DNA from 3 places in the Thauera sedimentorum genome. Region 2 is predicted to be linked to each of the others. Evidence: riboswitches for the same ligand, from Rfam matches in the RefSeq annotation. Region 2 holds a riboswitch; each other region holds the start of a gene.
What was found. A riboswitch is a leader RNA that binds a small molecule or an ion and turns the genes downstream of it on or off. The one in region 2 is predicted to bind cobalamin.

Region 1 (6,411 bases), 700 kb from region 2:
CACCCCTACCTCGGGCGCTGGGGCTGGGAAGGGCCGGAGGACGAGCGCATTGCGCGCGCGGCGCTGGCCGACGTGGGGCTGGCCGACATGGCCGGGCGCGACATCCTCACCCTGTCGGGCGGCGAGCGCCAGCGCGTGGCGGTGGCCGCGCTGCTGGCCCAGGCGCCGCAGTTGCTGCTGCTCGACGAGCCCACCAACCACCTCGACCTGCATTACCAGATCGCGGTGCTCGACCTGATCCGCGGGCTGGCGGACGCCGGACGCGGCGTGGTCATGGTGCTGCACGACATCAACCTGGCGGCGCGCTACGCCGACCAGATCATCCTGCTCGACGGCCGTGGCGGCGTGCGCGCCGGGGCGCGCGACGAGGTGCTGCAGGCGGCGCTGCTGAGCGAAGCCTTCGGCCATCCGCTGCGCCGGCATGTGCTCGACGGGCGGGTCAACTTCATTCCCGACTGAACCCATGAAAACTCTCACCACGCTGTTCCGTACCCTTGTTGCCGGCCTGCTGCTGGCCGCCTCCAGCGCTGTCCTGGCCGGCGACTGCCCGCGCATCGTCAGCCAGTCGCCCTATCTGAGCGCCGCGCTCGACTGGCTGGGGCGCGGCCATTGCATCGTCGGCGTGTCGCGCTACGACACGCTCGATCTGCCGCGCACCGGCGGGGTGAAGGACCCGGACGTCGACGCCATCGAACTGCTCGCCCCGGATCTGCTGGTGGCGTCCGAAGGCACGGACGCGGCCGCCCTGCAGGACGCGCTGCCGGCCGGCGCCCGGCTGCTGCGGGTGAACGGCTTCGCCTCGCTGGCCGACGCCGAGGCGATGCTCGCCGAACTGGGGCACGCCAGCGGCGTGCCCGACGTCGATGCCCGGGTAGCCGCCTTCCGCCGCGACTGGCAGGCCGCCGCCGCACGGGTGGGCGGCAAGGGGCGGCGCGTGCTGGTGCTGTCGGCGTGCAGCGCGATGCCGTATTCCTTCGGCCGCGCCCACTTCGTCGGCGACGTGTTCGCGCATGCCGGCTTCGAGCTGGTGGAGAGCGCGCCGCGCATCCGCCACATCCGCCCCGGCGAGGAGTACGAGGATCTGCTCACCGCGGTCGACCGGCTGCAGCCGGACGTGGTGTTCTCGCTCGACCGCACCGATGCCCAGCAATGCAACGCCCTGCTCGGCCTGCTGCCGGTGCCGGTGATCCACCTCGTCGGGGAGAATTTCTTCCAGCCGGGCGCGCGCGTGCTGGCCGGGCTGGCGGAACTGGCCGACAAGGCGGGCCGATAGGCGCTATGTTGACAGCGAAACCATGTCCCTGGTCCCGCCACACCGAGAGCAAGCATGTCCCTGCCTGAACTTGCCAGCGCCCGTCCGGGGCCGCAACCCGGTCATGTCTACCTGGTCGGCGCCGGCCCCGGCGACCCGGAGTTGCTCACCCTGCGCGGCGCGCGCCTGGTGGCCGGTGCCGAGGTGGTGGTGTACGACAATCTGGTCAGTCCGCTCATCGTCGAGCTCGCGCCCGCTGCGGCCGCGCGCATCTACGTCGGCAAGAAGGCCGCCGACCACACCCTGCCGCAGGACGAGATCAACGCCCTGCTGGTGCGTCATGCGCGCGCCGGGCGGCGGGTGGTGCGGCTGAAGGGCGGCGACCCCTTCATCTTCGGGCGCGGCGGTGAGGAGATGGAGACGCTGATGGCCGCGGGGATCACCGTGGAGGTGGTGCCCGGCGTGACTGCGGCGGCGGGCATCGCCGCCTACGCCGGCATCCCGCTCACCCACCGCGACCATGCGCAGTCGGTGGTGTTCGCCACCGGCTTCCTCAAGGACGGCGCGCTGGAGCTGGACTGGCCGATGCTCGCCCGCCCCAATCAGACCCTGGTGATCTACATGGGCATCTCGCGCCTGGGCGAGATCTGCGCCCGCCTGGTCGAACACGGCCTGCCGGCGAGCACGCCGGCAGGCGTCATCGAGCGCGGCACCACCGCACAGCAGCGCGTGGCGGTGGCTACGCTGGCCGACCTGGCCGGGCAGGTCGCGCGGGCCGGCATCCGTCCGCCCGCGCTCACCGTAGTGGGCGGGGTGGTGGGCCTGTACCCGCGCCTGGCCTGGTTCCAGCCGGACGCGGGCGAGCCGCCGGCACACCCGCCGCACGCCGGCTGCAGCGCCATCCACCGCGGGGAGGCCGCCGATGACTGAACGCTGCCCGGCGCTCTTCGTCGCCGCTCCCGCCTCCGGCCAGGGCAAGACCACGGTCACCGCCGCGCTCGCCCGCCTGCACGCCCGCCAGGGGCGGCGGGTGCGGGTGTTCAAGTGCGGCCCGGACTTCCTCGACCCGCAGATCCACGCGGTGGCCAGCGGCGCACCGGTGTACAACCTGGATCTGGGCATGTGCGGCGAACAGGATGCCGCCTGGCGGCTGCACGCCGCGGCGCGCGAGGCCGACCTGATCCTGGTCGAAGGCGTCATGGGCCTGTACGACGGCGGACCCTCGGGAGCCGACATCGCCCAGCGCTTCGGCATCCCGGTGATGGCGGTGATCGACGCCAGCGCGATGGCGCAGACCTTCGGCGCGGTGGCCTACGGGCTGGCGCATTACCGGCCCGGCCTGCCGTTCTCCGGCGTACTTGCCAACCGGGTGGGCAGCGCGCGCCACGCCGACATGCTGCGCGCGGCGCTGCCGGACGGCATGCGCTGGTACGGCGCGGTGCCGCGCGAAGCCGGCGCGGCCCTGCCCGAGCGCCATCTCGGCCTGCTGCAGGCCGCCGAGATCGCCGATCTGGCCGAGCGCCTGGACCGCATGGCCGACGCGCTGGCCGCCACCGGCGCGGGCGAACTGCCGCCGCCGGTCGACTTCGCCCCGGTGGCCGCGCCCGCGCCGGCGCCGCTGCTCGCCGGGCGCACCGTGGCAGTGGCGCGCGATGCGGCCTACGGCTTCATCTACCCGGCCAACCTCGACACGCTCACCGCGCTCGGCGCGCGTCTGGCCTTCTTCTCGCCGCTGGCCGGCGAGCGCCTGCCGGAATGCGATGCGGTCTGGCTGCCCGGCGGCTATCCGGAACTGCACGGTGAGCGTCTGGCCGCGAATACCGGCTTCTGGACCGACCTGCGCGCGCATGTGGACGCCGGCAAGCCCTTGCTGGCCGAGTGCGGCGGCATGATGAGCCTGTTCGATGCGGTGGTGGACAAGGCCGGCGTGACGCATGCCTTCGGCGGCCTGCTGCCCGGCCGCGCGGTGATGCAGCCGCGTTTGGCGGCGCTCGGCATGCAGGAGGCCGAACTGCCGGAAGGCCGCCTGACCGGTCACACCTTCCATTACTCCAAGACCGAGACAGCGCTCGCGCCGCTCTGCCGCGCGCAGCGCCCGGACGGCGGCGAGGGCGAGGCGATCTACCGCCGCGGCCGGCTCACCGCCTCCTACGTGCATTTCTATTTCCCGTCCGCGCCGGAGGTGGCCGCCCGCCTGCTGACGAACTGATCTTTCACCGTTTCGAGGTGCCCGCGCATGACGCGCGGGAGAATCGGGAAGGCGGTGCGATTCCGCCACGTGCCCAGCGCCGTGTTGGGGACCGTCCGGGCAAGCGCAAGCAGCCACTGGCCGAACAGGCCGGGAAGGCGTCCGGACGGGACGAACCTCAGTCGGAAGACCGGCCTCGAGACGCGACCCGCAGCGGCGTGGAAAGCCGCTGTCCACGTGGACTGTCCGAACGGATTGTCCACCGCGCGTAGGAGCGGGCTTGCCCGCGATAGGGTGGTTCCGGATGCAAATGAAGCCGCATCGCGGGCAAGCCCGCTCCTACCGCTGCTCTTACCAAGGGGACTACGATGAGCAGCCCATTGCAGCAGATCCAGACCCATCCCGCCTTCGACGACGCCGAGCGCGCCGCGGTGTACCGGGCCATCTTCACCCGCCGTGACGTGCGCGGCGAGTTCCTCCCCGACCCGGTGCCGGACGAGGTGCTGGCGCGCATCCTCGCCGCCGCCCACCATGCGCCCTCGGTCGGCTTCATGCAGCCGTGGGACTTCGTCGTGGTGCGTTCGCCCGAGGTCAAACGGCGGGTGCATGCGGCCTTCACGGAGGCGCACGCGGAAGCCGCCCTGATGTTCGAGGGCGAGCAGCGCACCACCTACCGCAAGCTCAAGCTCGAAGGCATCCTCGAAGCACCGGTGAACCTGTGCCTGACCTGCGACCGCGAACGCCACGGTCCGGTGGTGGTGGGGCGCACCCACATCAAGACCATGGATCTGTACAGCACGGTGTGCGCGGTGCAGAACCTGTGGCTCGCCGCGCGCGCCGAAGGTCTGGGGGTGGGCTGGGTGAGCATCTTCCACCAGCGCGCGCTGCGCGAGGCGCTCGGCATCCCCGCCGGCATCACCCCGGTGGCCTACCTGTGCATCGGCCACGTCAGCCACTTCTACCGCAAGCCAGAACTGGAAGCTGCCGGCTGGCTGCCGCGCCTGCCGATCGAGCAGCTGCTGCACTTCGACCGCTGGCAGGGCGCGGCGGGCGAAGCGGACGAGGCGCTGGTCGACGCGGTGCGCGACACGCAGGCGGTACTTGCCGCGGGCGGGCCGCTGGGCTGAAGCGGAGGGCGTGTGTCGTAGGAGCGGCCTTGGCCGCGATGCGGCGGCGGTTTCCTTGCCGGCCGCATCGTGGGCAAGCCCGCTCCTGCCCTGTGCGCCCGCTCAGTAGAGCGGTGCCGGCTCCGGCAGGCGTGGCAGTTCGGCGGGCAGGGCGTGCTCCTGTCCGCCGATGAAGGCCGCTGCGGCGCTTACCACGCCGTGGTCGCGCAGGATGCGGTGATGGCCCAGGTCCCAGGTTCGGATCAGGCGGGCTGTGGGCATGCGCGCGGTGAGGCGCTGGCTGTGCTCGAAGGGGACGTCCGGGTCGGCCGCATCATGTACGAAGAGCGCCGGGATGCGCACCTGCGCCAGTTCCTCGCTGCGGTCGATCTCGGCGAAACGCAGGCCGTAGCGGCGCTCCAGGCGCTCGCGCATGGCCTCGCGCACCCGTGCACTGATGCCGAGCAGACGGGCGAAGTGGTGGGCGTATTCGTTCATCGATGCGGGCGGGGCGACGAACACCGCGCGCTCCAGCACCAGGCCGCGGCGCAGTGCGAGCGCCAGCACGCCAGCGCCCAGCGAGTGGCCGACCGCCGCGCTGAACGGTCCATGGGTGCGCACCACCGCTTCGAGGGCGCGCAGCATGTCCGGTAGCGCCACCGCGCCGCCGCCGCTGGCGCCGTGGCCCGGCTGGTCGTACCACACCACACGATGGCCGCGGGCGAGCAGCGGCTCGACGAAGCTGCCCATCTGCACCGCGCGCCCGCCCCAGCCGTGCGCCAGCAGCACGGCCGGCGCGTCGGCCGGACCGGCCTGCCATACCGCGATCTCGCGTCCATCGGCGCTCACCGTGTCACGCCGCGCGGCGACCGTCACGCTGCGACGCCCGGCATAGCGCGGCGGGCGGGTGAACAGACGCTCGGCCTGTCGTACCGCGAGACCCGGGAGGAGGCGGGAGAGGGTGCCGAAATAGGCGCGCAGCAGGGCATGCAGGGAAGTGTTCAGCACGACCGTGCTATTTCTGGGCGAGGCGAAAGCGGTGCTCATGGTGGTACTCCGGGCAGCTCAGGGGGTGGGTGAAGCCGCGGCAATCAGCCGTGCGAAGGCCGCGCGCGCGTGCGCGGCCGCGGTGTCGCGGTGCATCAGCCGCTTCTGGTGGTAGTAGGCGAAGACGATGCCGAGCAGATCGAAGACGATCTGACCGACGTCGAGGTCGGCGCGCAGGTGGCCTTCGCCGATGGCCAGTTCGACCGCACGGGCCATGGACTGCTCGAGCCGCGTGTAGTGGCCGACCACCGCGTCGTGCATCGGGCCGGGCTTGTCGTCGAATTCCACCGCCGCGGCTTGCATCGGACAGCCATGCGCCAGCCCGCTGCGCACCGTCCATTCCAGCCAGTTGTCGAACAGCGCGCGCAGCCGCGGCAGGCCGCGCGGCTGGCTGAGGGCGGGGACGAACACCGCTTCGGCGAAGCGCTCGGCGGCCAGTCCGACCGCCGCGACCTGCAGGTCCTCGCGCGAGCCGAAGTGGGCGAACAGGCCGCTCTTGGACAGACCGCAGCGTTCGGCCAGCGAGCCGATGGTGAGCGACTCGAAGCCGGCAGCGCTCGCCTGGGCGAGCGCGGCTTCGAGGATCGCATTGCGGGTGTGTTCGCCTTTGTTCATGGCTGAAAAATACGAACGGTCGTGCTAAATGTCAAGCTTGCCGTTCGGCGGCCCGAGCCCGGGCCGCCGAATTGCCGGCTCAGAGCAGCTGCAGTTGCCGTGCGGCCTGGCGCAGTTCGCCGCGGAAGTCCGGATGGGCGATGCCGATCAAGGCCTCGGCGCGCTGCTTGGCGGTCTTGCCGCGCAACTGGGCCACGCCGTAT
Region 2 (6,411 bases):
GCGCAGGTCTTCGGGCAGGGCGTTGAGGTCGGGCACCGCGAAGCGGCTGATCTTGTCGGTCATGCTGGTCTCCTTGAAACGGTTGTCGTCGTATTGCGTGTCGAATATCTGCCTGCGGCTCAGCGGTTCACATCCACCACCACGCGGCCGCGCACCTGGCCGGCCATCAGGCGGCCGGCGGTGTCGATCACCTCGCTCAGGCCGATCTCGCTGGTGATCAGCTCAAGCTTGGCCACATCCAGGTCGCGCCCCAGGCGCTGCCAGGCCTCCAGGCGCTCGGCGCGCGGCGCCATCACGCTGTCGATGCCGGCCAGCGTCACACCGCGCAGGATGAAGGGCGCCACCGTGGAGGGGAAATCCATGCCCTGCGCCAGCCCGCAGGCAGTGACGGTGCCGCGGTAGCGGGTGCTGGCGCACACGTTGGCGAGCGTGTGGCTGCCCACGGTGTCCACCGCACCGGCCCAGCGCTCGCGCGCCAGCGGCTTGCCCGGGGCGTTGAGGGTGGCGCGGTCGATGATCTCCGCGGCGCCCAGGGTCTTGAGGAAGTCGGCCTCGTCCGGCCGGCCGGTGGAGGCCACCACGGTGTAGCCCAGCTTGGCCAGCACGGCCACCGCCACGCTACCCACCCCGCCGTTGGCGCCGGTCACCAGAATCTCGCCCTGGTCCGGGGTCACGCCGTGGCGTTCGAGCGCCATCACGCACAGCATCGCGGTATAGCCCGCGGTGCCTATGGCCATCGCCTGGCGGGCGGTGAATGCGGACGGCAGCGGTACCAGCCAGTCGCCCTTGAGGCGGGCGCGCTGGGCGAGGCCGCCCCAATGACCTTCGCCCACGCCCCAGCCGTTGAGCACCACCGCATCGCCCACGGCGACGTCCGGGTGGCTGCTGGCTTCCACCGTGCCGGCCAGGTCGATGCCGGGCACCATCGGGAACTTGCGCACCACCGGGCCCTTGCCGGTGATCGCCAGGCCGTCCTTGTAGTTCAGCGTCGAGTAGGCCACACGCACGGTGACGTCGCCTTCCGGCAGCGCGTCGTCGGCCAGCTCGGTGAGTTGTGCGCGGTAACCGGCGTCGTCCTTCTCAATCAGGATTGCCTTGAACATGTCCATCTCCTCCATGTGGTTCTAGACCGGTCGTCTAGAAATACTCGTAAAAAGAATCAGCGCGGCAGGCCGGCGAGGAAGCCGGCGGCGAACTGCCGCAGTGGCGCCTCGCTGCGCGCGAGCTTGGCGCGCAAGACCGCACCCTCCCAGCCAATCCAGAAGAAGGCCGCGAGGGCCTCGCAGTCCGCATGCGGCGCGATCTCTCCCGCCTTGCGGGCCTCATGCAGACAGGCGGCCAGGCGCGCCTGCCAGTCCTCGAAAACCTCCTCCAGGCGGGCCCTGTAGGCCTCGGGCAGCACCGCCATCTCCTGGCCGAGGTTGCCGATCAGGCAGCCGCGGCGGAATTCGTAGCGCGCCATGCCGCCGCAGGCGTCGTCCACGAAGGCTTGCACGCGCGCCAGCGGCGGGCGCGAGGCATCGAAAAAGCAGCGGTTGAGCTTGCGCGCGAAGTAGGCGGCGTACTGGTCGATGACCGCGCGGCCGAAGGCTTCCTTGTTGTCGAAGTAGTGATAGAAGGAGCCCTTGGGCACGCCCACGCGGCGCAGCACCTCGTCGATGCCGGTGGCGGCGAAGCCCTTCTCGGTGAGCACCTCGGTGCCGCAGCGCACCAGCGCCTCGCGGGTATCGAGGCGGTCGTCGATGCGTTTCGGGGGGCGGCCGGGACGGCGGCGCAGGGCGGGGGGCGCTTCCATGGGCTGAATATTAGACCGCTCGTCTAGAAAAATGCAAGACCGTCGCCCGCCGTTCGCCCAAGGCTCCCCGAACAGATTGCCCGACGCGAGGCGCTTGCCGTATATTGCGCACTGCATCGATCAGGAGCCCCGTCGCGCATCCGCGCTCCGGGGTGAAACGGGAAGTCCGGTGACGCCGGCGCACAACGCGCCCGCCATTCCGGCGCAGCCCCCGCTGCTGTAAGCCTGACGGAGCCGCCACACACGCCACTGGGCCCTCGCGCCCGGGAAGGCGGCGGCCTCCGGACGACGGCGAGCCAGAAGACCGACCCGATCGACGACAAGGTAGGTGCCCCGGGGTGTGGGCGATTCACCGACTGGTCCGTGGGCGCCTCAGCCCGAGCATTCGCCAGCCGCAGTGCAGGGCAGCCGTCCGTAACGGTCCTGCCCGACGTGTTTCGTCCTTCCCCGCCCGGCACCTTCGACATGAACACTCGGAGCGCCGACCATGGACGAGGACAAGAAGCACAGCCACAACGAGCGCATGCAGCGCAAAAAGGACGTCGTCGACGCCGCCATCGCACGCGCCCAGGAAGAACGCGGCATCGTCATCCTGATCACCGGCAACGGCAAGGGCAAGACCACCTCGGCCTTCGGCACCCTGTACCGCGCACTCGGCCACGGCCAGCGCACCGGCGTGGTGCAGTTCATCAAGGGCACCCAGGCCACCGGCGAGGTCACCTTCCTGCAGCAGAGCCCGGCCGGCGCCGGCGTGCAATACCACGCCATGGCCACCGGCTTCACCTGGAACACCCAGAACTGGGACGCCGACAAGCGCGCTGCCGACGAGGCATGGGCGCAGGCCGCGCGCATGCTGCGCGACCCGGCGGTGAACCTGGTGCTGCTCGACGAGCTCACCTACATGCTGAAGTACAACTACCTCGACACCGCCGAGGTGCTGGCTGCGATCGCGAACCGCCCGCCGATGCAGACCGTGATCGTCACTGGCCGCGCCGCCAAGCCCGAGCTGGTCGAGCTGGCCGACACGGTAAGCGAGATCGCCGACCGCAAACACGCCTTCAAGGCCGGCGTGAAGGCCCAGGCCGGCATCGACTTCTGATGCGCCACCGGCTCGCCGCCCTGCTGCTGGCTGCCGCGCCGCTCGCTGCGGCGGCAGCCGGCCCGCTGCCGCGGGTGATGTCCACCAATCTGTGCGCCGACGTGCTGCTGCTCTCGCTCGCCGACCCGGCGCAGATCGTCTCGGTGTCCCTGAAAAGCCAGGACCCGGCGCGCTCCTCGCTCGCCGCGCGCGCCGCGCACTTCGCCGCCAACAGCGGCAGCGCCGAGGAAGTGATCGCCGCACGGCCCGACGTGGTGCTCGCCTCGCGACGCTGGCAGGCACGCCACCAGCAGGCGCTGTTCGCCCGCCACGGCATTGCGATCGTCACCGTGCCCTTCCCCAACGACTGGGACGGCATCTTCGCCAGCACGCGCAAGGTGGGCGAGGCCATCGGCCGCGGCGCCGCCGCCGAGGCCCTGGTCGGCGAGGTGCAGGCACGGCTGGCCGCCCTGCGGGGCGACGCTACACGCCCGAGCGCGCTCTACCTGCGCCCCAATGGCGGCACCGCCGGCGCCGGCACCCATGTGGACGCGGTGCTGCAGGCCGCCGGCCTCGCCAACCACGCCGCCGCGAACGGGCGCCAGGGCTGGGGCCGCGCCGCGCTGGAAGAGGTGGTCGCCAACCCGCCCGAACTTCTGGTCACCAGCCAGATGGTGCACGACGGCGCCTACGCGCGCGCCGGCTTGAGCCGCCATCCGCAGATGCGGGAGGTGGCCGCCACCCGCCCGACGCTGGCGCTCACCCACAACGACTGGGGCTGCAGCAACTGGCAGCTGGTCGAGGCCGCCGAAGAGCTCGCCGCCGGCCTGCGCCGCGTAACCTCCAAGGAGGCGCACCGATGAGCGCTGCGCCGGGCCGCCCCAAGCAGCGCTCGCTCCCGCCTGGCGGGACGGCGCGCAGCGCCAAGGGTGCCCAATGAGCAGCGCCCGCTTGAACGGCGCCCTGCTCGCCGCGCTGGCGCTGCTCGCGCTGGCCTCGCTCGCCATCGGCCCGGTGCCGCTCGGCCTCGCCGACATCGCCGGCGCCCTGCTGCCGGGCGGCGACACGGTCGCCGACGAACTGCTGCAGCGCCGTCACACCATCGTCGCCGAGATCCGCCTGCCGCGCGTGCTGCTCGCCATCCTGGTCGGCGCCTCGCTGGGCATGGCCGGCGCCGCGCTGCAGGGCCTGCTGCGCAATCCGCTCGCCGAGCCCGGCCTGCTGGGAGTGAGCGCCAGCGCCAGCCTGGGCGCGGTGCTGTGCCTGTACTTCGGCTTCGCCGCGATCAACATCTGGCTGCTGCCGGCCGCGGCGATGGGCTGCGCCGCGCTCGCCACCGCGGTGCTCTACCTGGTCGCGCGCCGCGGCGCGGGCAACCTCACGCTGATCCTCGCCGGGGTCGCGCTGTCCTCGCTCGCCGCCGCGCTCACTTCGCTGGCGATCAACCTCGCCCCCAACCCCACCGACGTGCAGGACATCGTGCTGTGGCTGCTCGGCTCGCTGGCCGACCGCAGCTTCGACGAAATCCGCCTGGCACTGCCCTTCGTGCTCACCGGCCTCGCCCTGCTGCTGTCCTGCGCGCGCTCGCTCGACGCCCTGACGCTGGGCGAGGACGAGGCCGCCAGCCTGGGCGTGAGCCTCGCCCGCCTGCGCGCGCGGGTGGTGCTCGGCACCGCCCTGTGCGTGGGCGCCAGCGTCGCCGTGACCGGGGCGATCGGCTTCGTCGGCCTGGTGGTGCCGCACATGCTGCGCCGCGCGGTGGGCTACCACCCAGCGCGCCTGCTGGTCGCCAGCGCGCTGGGCGGCGCGCTGCTGCTGCTCGCCGCCGACGTGGTGCTGCGCCTGGTGAGCGGCGGCTTCGAGTTGATGCTGGGCGTGGTCACGGCGCTGATCGGCGCGCCTTTCTTTCTCGCGCTGGTGCTGCGCGAGCGCATCGGAGCGCAGCCGTGACCCTGCTCGAAGCCGACGCCATCACCCTGCGCCGCGGCGCCGCGACCCTGGTAGACGGGGTCTCGCTCGCCATCGCGCGCGGCGAGCTGTTCGGCCTGATCGGCCCCAATGGCGCGGGCAAGAGCAGCCTGTTGCGCGCCCTCGCCCAGCTCGTCCCGCACGAGGGCGAGGCGCGTCTTGCCGGCACCGCGCTCGCCCGCCTGTCGCCCCAGGCGCGCGCCACCCGGCTCGCCTACCTGGCCCAGGGCGACCAGGCCGCGTGGCCGCTCACGGTGCGCGACTTCGTCGCGCTGGGCCGCCTGCCCCACGGCCGCAATGACGCTGCCGGCCGCGCGGCGGTGGACGCGGCGCTGGCCCACATGCATCTCGACGCCCTGGCCGAGCGCCGCCTCGACCGCCTCTCCGGCGGCGAGCGCGCCCTCGCCCGCCTGGCCCGCGCGCTGGCGGTGGAAGCGCCGCTGCTGCTCGCCGACGAGCCGGTCGCCGCGCTCGACCCCTACCACCAGCTCAGCGTCATGGAGCTGCTGCGCCGCCAGTGCGCGCTCGGCCGCAGCATCGTCGTGGTGCTGCACGACCTCACCCTCGCCAGCCGCTTCTGCGACCGCGTGCTGCTGATGCACGCCGGCCGCGCGGTGGCCTGCGGCGAACCGCGCCGGGTGCTCACCCCGGCCAACCTGCAGCGCGTCTACCAGGTGCAGGCCATGCACGGCGAGCACGAGGCGCAGGCCTACGTCCTGCCCTGGCGCTGCCGCCCCGAGCCCGACCCCGCGCTGCAAGCGGAGGCGGCCCGATGAGCGCCACGCTGATCGTGTGCGCCACCTGCGGCTACGACGCCGCCGCGCCCGACGGCGAGCGCCCGGGCGAGCGCTTCGCGCGCCAGCTCGAAGCCCGCCTCGCCGCGCGCCCCGCGCCCGCGCTGCGGCTCGAACGCACCGCCTGCCTGATGGCCTGCAAGCGCCACTGCACCGTCGCCCTGCGTGCGCCCGGCAAGTACGCCTACGTGTTGGGCGACTTCGCCCCGGACGCGGCCGCGGCCGACGCGCTGCTCGACTACGCCGCCGGCTACCAGGCCGCCGAGCGCGGCGTGGTGCCTTTCAAACAATGGCCCGAGGGCGTCAAGGGCCACTTCGTCGCCCGCGTGCCGCCGCCGGGCGACGACCTGTAACCGAACCGGAGAACCCCATGTCCACCCGAGCCAAGATCCCCGCCACCATCGTCACCGGCTTCCTCGGCAGCGGCAAGACCACGCTGCTGCGCCACATCCTCGCCAATGCCGGCGGGCGGCGCATCGCGGTGATCGTCAACGAGTTCGGCGAACTCGGTATCGACGGCGAGATCCTGCGCGGCTGCGGCATCGGCTGCGAAGAGGACGGCCGGGAACAGGCCGGCGAGCTCTACGAGCTGGCCAACGGCTGCCTGTGCTGCACGGTGCAGGAGGAGTTCTACCCGGTGATGCGCGAGCTGATCGCGCGCCGCGACGACATCGACCACATCCTCATCGAGACCTCCGGTCTGGCGCTGCCCAAGCCGCTGGTGCAGGCCTTCAACTGGCCGGAGATCAAGAACGCGTGCACCGTGGATGCGGTGA
Region 3 (6,411 bases), on a different contig from region 2:
GTTCTGCGCGCCCGGGAAGGGTTCGTCCAGGCCCAGCTGGCGGGCGCGGCGGTTGGCGATGAAGCGGAACTGGCCGACGTGCTGCGCGGCTGAGTAGCCGAGGATGGGCTCGCGCAGGATGAACGCCGCGTAGGCCGCTTCCGCGGCCTCGGCCTCGTCCCACAGTTCGCGCAGGCGCACCGGGTCGAGGGTGAGGTTCTCTTCCTGCAGCAGCTGGCGCACCACGCGGATGCCGAAGGCGCAATGCAGCACCTCGTCGCGCATGATGTACTGCAGCTGCTCGGCGGCGCCCTTCATCAGCCCGCGGCGCTGCAGGGCGAAGATCGGGGTGAAGCCGTTGTAGAACCAGCAGCCCTCGAAGATGCCGGCAAAGAACAGGTAGGAGAGCGCGAACTCATGCAGGTTGTCGCGGTTCCTCAGGTCGAAGTCGGAACGCATCACCCGCTCCAGCCTGCGGTTGGCGAGCGCGATCTTGCCGTGGATCTCGGGCACCACGCGGTAGCGGTTGTAGATCTCCTGCTGGTCCAGGCCCAGGCTCTCGATGCAGTGCTGGTAGGTCCAGGTGTGCAGCGCCTCCTCGTACACCTGACGGGCCTGGTAGATCTGCAGTTCGGGCGCGCTCATCTTCTCCATCACCGCCAGGCCGATGTTGCGCATGGCGAGGATGTCGGAGGTGGTCAGGTAGGCCAGCACGTTCTCGAACACGTGGCGTTCGGCCGGCGTGAGCTTGTGGTGGTAGTCGTGCACGTCCTGCGCCATGGAGATTTCCAGCGGCGTCCAGTGGTTCTTGTTGGCGTTGAGGAAGAACTCCCAGGCCCACGGGTAGCGGAAGGGCGCAAGCTGGTTGATGTCGGCGTGGCCATTGACCACGCGCTTGTCCATCGGGTTGACCGGGGCGAGCGCGGGGCGCGGGGTCAGTGGTACGGCCAGCTCGGCAGAGAGCTCCGCAGGGGCGGAGGGTGCCGGGCGCGCCGGCGCATCGTCCCAGTCATCGAAGCGGAAGGCACTCATTGGCAGGCCTCGCAGTCCGGGTTGTCGATGGCGCAGAACTGCGCTTCGGCGGCCGGTTCCGCGCCGCGCGCGCCGGTCTTCTCCATCGCCGTGGCGCCCAGGGTGCGTAGGTAGTACGTGGTCTTCAGCCCGCGCGTCCACGCCAGCCGGTACAGCTCGTCGAGCTTGCGCCCGGATGGCGCGGCGACGTAGAGGTTGAGCGACTGCGCCTGGTCGATCCACTTCTGGCGACGCGCGGCGGCTTCCACCAGCCAGGCCGGGTCGGTCTCGAAGGCGGTGGCGTAGCGGGCCTTGAGCTCGGCGGGCACACGGTCGATGGGGGCGAGCGAGCCGTCGAAGTACTTGAGGTCGGCGATCATCACGTCATCCCACAGCTCGAGCGCCTTCAGTTCCTCCACCAGGTATTCGTTGACCACGGTGAACTCGCCCGACAGGTTGGATTTGACGTAGAGGTTCTGGTAGTCCGGCTCGATCGAGGCCGACACGCCGACGATGTTGGCGATGGTGGCGGTCGGCGCGATCGCCACGCAGTTGGAGTTGCGCATGCCGTGGCGCGCAATGCGTTCGCGCAGCGCCTCCCAGTCGAGCGCGCCGCCGCGCTCGACCTCGACGAAGCCGCCGCGCGACTCGGCCAGCAGCGCCAGGGTGTCGGCCGGCAGCACGCCGCGCGACCACAGGCTGCCCTCGTAGCTCGAATAGCGCCCGCGCTCCTCGGCCAGCTCGGTCGAGGCCAGGTAGGCGTGGTAGCACAGCGCCTCGGCGGAGACGTCGGCAAAGGCCACCGCCTCGTCGGACGCATAGGCCACGCCCATGCGGTGCAGGCAGTCGGCAAAGCCCATCATCCCCAGGCCCACCGGGCGGTGGCGCAGGTTGGAGGTGCGCGCCTTGGGGGTGGCGTAGTAGTTGATGTCGATGACGTTGTCGAGCAGGCGCATGGCGCTGCGCACCGTGCGCGCGAGCTTGTCGTGATCCAGCGTCCAGCGCCCGTCAGCGCCCTGCACCAGATGGGCCGGCAGGTTCACCGAACCGAGGTTGCACACCGCGGTCTCGTCGGCCGAGGTGTTCAGGGTGATCTCGGTGCACAGGTTGGAGCTATGCACCACGCCCACATGCTGCTGGGGCGAACGCACATTGCAGGCGTCCTTGAAGGTGATCCACGGATGCCCGGTCTCGAACAGCATGGTGAGCATCTTGCGCCACAGCTGCAGCGCGGGGATTTTCTTGAACAGCTTCAGCTCGCCGCGCGCGGCGCGCTCCTCGTAGCCCAAGTAGGCGGCCTCGAAATCGCGCCCGAAACGCTCATGCAGGTCGGGCACGTCCACCGGCGAGAACAGCGTCCATTCGCCGCCCTCCATCACCCGCTTCATGAACAGATCCGGAATCCAGTTGGCGGTGTTCATGTCGTGGGTGCGGCGGCGCTCGTCGCCGGTGTTCTTGCGCAGCTCGAGGAATTCCTCGATGTCCAGGTGCCAGCTCTCCAGGTAGGCACACACCGCCCCCTTGCGCTTGCCGCCCTGGTTCACCGCCACCGCGGTGTCGTTGACCACCTTGAGGAAGGGGATCACCCCCTGGCTCTTGCCGTTGGTGCCGCGGATCAGGCTGCCCAGCGCGCGCACCGGGGTCCAGTCGTTGCCCAGGCCGCCGGCGAACTTCTGCAGCAGGGCGTTTTCCTTGATCGCCTGGTAGATGCCTTCCAGGTCGTCGGCCACTGTGGTGAGGTAGCACGAAGACAGCTGCGAGTGCCGCGTGCCGCTGTTGAACAGCGTCGGCGTGCTGCTCATGAAGTCGAAGGTCGCGAGCAGGCGATAGAACTCGATGGCGCGCGCCTCGCGGTCGATCTCGTTGAGCGCCAGGCCCATCGCCACGCGCATGAAGAAGGTCTGTGGCAGCTCGATGCGGGTGTTGTCCACGTGCAGGAAGTAGCGGTCGTAGAGCGTCTGCAGGCCGAGGTAGTTGAAGCGCAGGTCGTTGGTCGCATCGAGCGCGGCAGCCAGGCGCGCCAGGTCGTACTCGCCCAGGCGCGGGTCGAGCAGCGCGGCTTCGATGCCGCGCTTGATCAGCGCAGGGAAGCACTCGGCGTAGCCGGCGACCATGTCTGCTTGGCTTGCCGCGCGGCCCAGCACTTCCGCACGCAGGCTGTCGAGCAGCAGGCGGGCAGCGACCTTGGCGTAGTCCGGCTCGCGCTCGATCAACGTGCGCGCGGCCAGCACCAGCGCCTGGCGCACCGCCGCCAGCGGCACGCCGTCGTAGAGGTTGGTCAGCGCGTGCTCGAGCACGGTGTCGGGCGACACGCCGCGCAAACCTTCGCAGGCTTCGACGCAGCGCGCGCGCAGCACCGCGCGCTCCAGCGGGATGCGGCGCTCGCCATCGACCGCATGCAGCAGCGGCTCGGCGGCCGCCTGCCCGCCACCGGCGGCGGCTTCGGCCGCGCGCTCGGCCGCGCGCCGTTCGCGGTACAGCACGTAGGCGCGCGCCACGTCGTGGCAGCCTTCGCGCATCAGCGCGAGTTCCACCTGGTCCTGGATGTCCTCGATGTGCACCGTGCCGCCGCCCGGCAGGCGGCGGGTGAGCGCCTGCACCACGGCGCTGGTCAGCCGGGCCACCAGGTCACGCACCCGCGCGGAGGCCCCGCCCTGCCCGCCTTCGACGGCGAGGAAGGCCTTGGTCATCGCCAGCGCGATCTTGTCGGCATTGAAGGGCACGATCGCACCGTTGCGGCGGATCACCTCAAAGGCGCGCGCCGCCTGTGCCAGCTCGGACGGCGGCGGGCCCTTGCGGGGGACGGAGGATTCGGTTTCGGTATGGCTGGCGACTGCCTGCATGCTTGCACTCCCGTAGCATCGGAAGCGGTATGCCGGCACGACGGGACGCACTGCGGACGGGGCCGCACGCTCCGCCATGGAGACACCCCGCCCCAGGTCAGAAAACCGGCCCGCGGATCGGGGCCGGAACGGCGTCGGCAGGTCTCCTGGCTCACGGGTCCTCGCCCGCCACCGGCCTTCCCGGAAGACGCAGCTTCCAGTGGCTCGAATCGGTGGCGGACTCGCCGTCTACAGTTGCGGGGGCAGCTCCGGCATCGGGGCGCGCATCGCTGTGCGCCCCTGACCGGATTCCCTCTTCATCCCTTGCGGGAACCGTCGCGATGGACAGTGTAGCGCCGTGCCGGCTTGCCGTACAAGCCGAACACACTATCTACAGCCCATTTTTCCAATGAACACACTACATTTAGTAGATAAAGCGGCGCGAATCTAAGCTCCGTGCCGCCGCGCTCAGCAAGTGGGTTCGGCCGGCTGGGGCACCGGCACCGGGCGACCGTCATAGCCGAGCGCGACCATCGTGAAGCGGCCACGGGTACACAGGCGACGCTGGCCGGTGAGCAACTCCTCCGCATGCATGATCACCTCCACGCTCATCGAGCTATTGCCCACCCGCAACACGCGGGCGGCCAGATCGACGATCTCGCCTTCGAGCACCGGCGCATGGAAATCGATGCGCTCAGACGCGGCCATGACCACCGGCATGCGTGCATGGCGCGCCGCGGCGACGAAAGCAGCCTTTCCGAGCCAGGCCAGCGCCTGGCCGCCGAACAAGGTGCCGAAGTGGTTGGTGTGCCCGGGAAAGACCATCTCCACCATCGATGAAACGGGACCGATGCCTTCGGGCCCGGGCGACGCCAACTCCACCGCATTCGGCCGCGCCCGTTCCCCTCCCACCGCAACCAGCGTGAACCGGCCGCCCAGGCTGTCATGACGCTCACCGGTCGCAAGGTCCTCGGCGATCACCCGAACCTCCACGTCCACCGAGCGCGTACCGCGCCGCACCACCTCACCCGCCAGTTCGACCAGTCGCCCTTGCGCGACCGGTGAGCGGAAATCGATCTGCCCGCTGCACGCGGTAACCATCGGCCGGCGGGTGGCGCGCGTGGCCACAAGGAAGGCGAGCTTGTCCATCATGGACAGCGCCGCTCCACCGAACAGCGTGCCGTGGTGATTGGCCTGCTCGGGAAACACCATGTCGACCATCAGGGTCGGCGTGGCCGAACCGTGGGCATCTTCCGGGAAAGTGTGACGATTGTCGTCGGCCGTCCCCACGACGGCCATGAACCCTTGCTGTTGCATGCGCATCTCCTGTGTGCATGGGACAGGAGGAGGCACGCTCAGAGGGGGGCGGACCGGTGGCGCCGGCGCCCGCGCGACGCATCCGCCGGGTCGACGACCTGGCAACATGACATTCACGCTCCTCCGGGGACACCCCGCCCCTGTCAGGATTGATTGACGTTGCACACGGCAGGTCTCCTGGCTCGCGGGTCATCGCGTCGCGCCAGCCTTCCCGGCAGAATCGCCAGTGGCATGGATTTGGCACGCAGCTCGCCGCTCACAGTTGCGGGGGCAGCTCCGGATTCAATGCGCCAGGCACGTCACCGGATTCCCTTTTAATCGCGGTCGGCATTCCGACCAGCAAACCGTAGGCGGTGCGCAGCTTAGCCGGCGCGCCAAAGGCATGTCAAACGGGCGTCACCCACGGTCCTCAGTACGGCTGGCCGAACAGCAGGTAGTAGCGCGGCTCGCCCACCCGCGATGCGTAGGCCATGCCCACGTAGAGCGGCCCCAGCACGGTGTCGGCGCCGAGAAACAGCGACATCGAGCTGCGCGAACCGGGAGAGGCCGCGTCCAGGGCATAGTTGCGCAGGTTTCCCCACTCCACCGTGCCGCCGAGATACACGCCACGTCCGAGCGCCTCGGGGAGGGTCGAGATGCGCCGGTAGTAGGAGGCGCTCGCCAGCACCACCTGGTCGGCGGCCAGTTCGCCGTAACGGTAGCCGGACAGGCGGAACAGGCCGCCCAGGGTGTAGCGTCCCGCGGAAGGCAGTTCGCGATCCGGGCTGCCGGCCACGGTGAGGCCCAGCATCAGGGTGTGGGGACCGCCGGAGCCCGCCCAGGACGCGTCGAACTCCGCATAGCGGTAGTCGAGATCGCTGCCGAAACGCCCGTCGTGCCACTCGCCGAGCAGGCGGGCGCTGTAGCCCCGGCGCGGAAAGAACGGGCTGTCGAGGCGATCGAGCACCGCGCTCAGGCGCAGCTTGCCCTGCGCCACCGACTGACCGGGATAGACCGCCGCGCCGCTGACGATGTCGGCCTTCTCGCGCCCGCGATGCAAGCCGACGCGCAGTTCGCCCCATGCGCCGGCCTCGTAGCCCAGATCCAGCCCCGCGCTGCGCTCGCGCACGCGGAAATCCGCCACCTTGCGGCCATCCTGGAAGACCGGCACGGTGCGGCTGCCGGCCTGCAGCACCGGGGCGAGGAACCATTGGCTCTTCAGGCCCAGCGGCTGGAACAGCTCCCCACGCAGGCGGTTGGTGGTGCCGACCTGCAGGTCGACGTTGAGCCGCCCCTCCCAGTC

Region 1: it holds a riboswitch for cobalamin, as region 2 does, so the genes downstream of both, bluB (5,6-dimethylbenzimidazole synthase) here and cobO (cob(I)yrinic acid a,c-diamide adenosyltransferase) in region 2, are expected to answer to the same signal.
Region 3: it holds a riboswitch for cobalamin, as region 2 does, so the genes downstream of both, IAI53_RS03815 (ribonucleoside-diphosphate reductase subunit alpha) here and cobO (cob(I)yrinic acid a,c-diamide adenosyltransferase) in region 2, are expected to answer to the same signal.

What each region holds. Positions count from the first base shown of each region.
Region 1 is NZ_JACTAH010000002.1:46,481-52,891, reverse strand. It holds gene IAI53_RS09990 (ABC transporter ATP-binding protein) at 1-459, shown strand, start outside; gene IAI53_RS09985 (ABC transporter substrate-binding protein) at 464-1,273, shown strand; gene cobA (uroporphyrinogen-III C-methyltransferase) at 1,328-2,182, shown strand; gene IAI53_RS09975 (cobyrinic acid a,c-diamide synthase CobB) at 2,175-3,461, shown strand; cobalamin riboswitch at 3,460-3,653, shown strand; gene bluB (5,6-dimethylbenzimidazole synthase) at 3,809-4,567, shown strand; gene IAI53_RS09965 (alpha/beta fold hydrolase) at 4,670-5,593, opposite strand; gene IAI53_RS09960 (TetR/AcrR family transcriptional regulator) at 5,612-6,208, opposite strand; gene IAI53_RS09955 (acetyl-CoA hydrolase/transferase family protein) at 6,288-6,411, opposite strand, start outside.
Region 2 is NZ_JACTAH010000002.1:749,628-756,038, reverse strand. It holds gene IAI53_RS13335 (peroxidase-related enzyme) at 1-63, opposite strand, end outside; gene acuI (acrylyl-CoA reductase (NADPH)) at 120-1,103, opposite strand; gene acuR (acrylate utilization transcriptional regulator AcuR) at 1,160-1,795, opposite strand; cobalamin riboswitch at 1,901-2,122, shown strand; gene cobO (cob(I)yrinic acid a,c-diamide adenosyltransferase) at 2,283-2,894, shown strand; gene IAI53_RS13315 (ABC transporter substrate-binding protein) at 2,894-3,736, shown strand; gene IAI53_RS13310 (FecCD family ABC transporter permease) at 3,810-4,823, shown strand; gene IAI53_RS13305 (ABC transporter ATP-binding protein) at 4,820-5,617, shown strand; gene IAI53_RS13300 (DUF1636 domain-containing protein) at 5,614-5,988, shown strand; gene cobW (cobalamin biosynthesis protein CobW) at 6,006-6,411, shown strand, end outside.
Region 3 is NZ_JACTAH010000001.1:851,909-858,319, reverse strand. It holds gene IAI53_RS03820 (ribonucleotide-diphosphate reductase subunit beta) at 1-1,011, opposite strand, end outside; gene IAI53_RS03815 (ribonucleoside-diphosphate reductase subunit alpha) at 1,008-3,833, opposite strand; cobalamin riboswitch at 3,953-4,165, opposite strand; gene IAI53_RS03810 (acyl-CoA thioesterase) at 4,281-5,135, opposite strand; cobalamin riboswitch at 5,280-5,493, opposite strand; gene IAI53_RS03805 (patatin-like phospholipase family protein) at 5,539-6,411, opposite strand, start outside.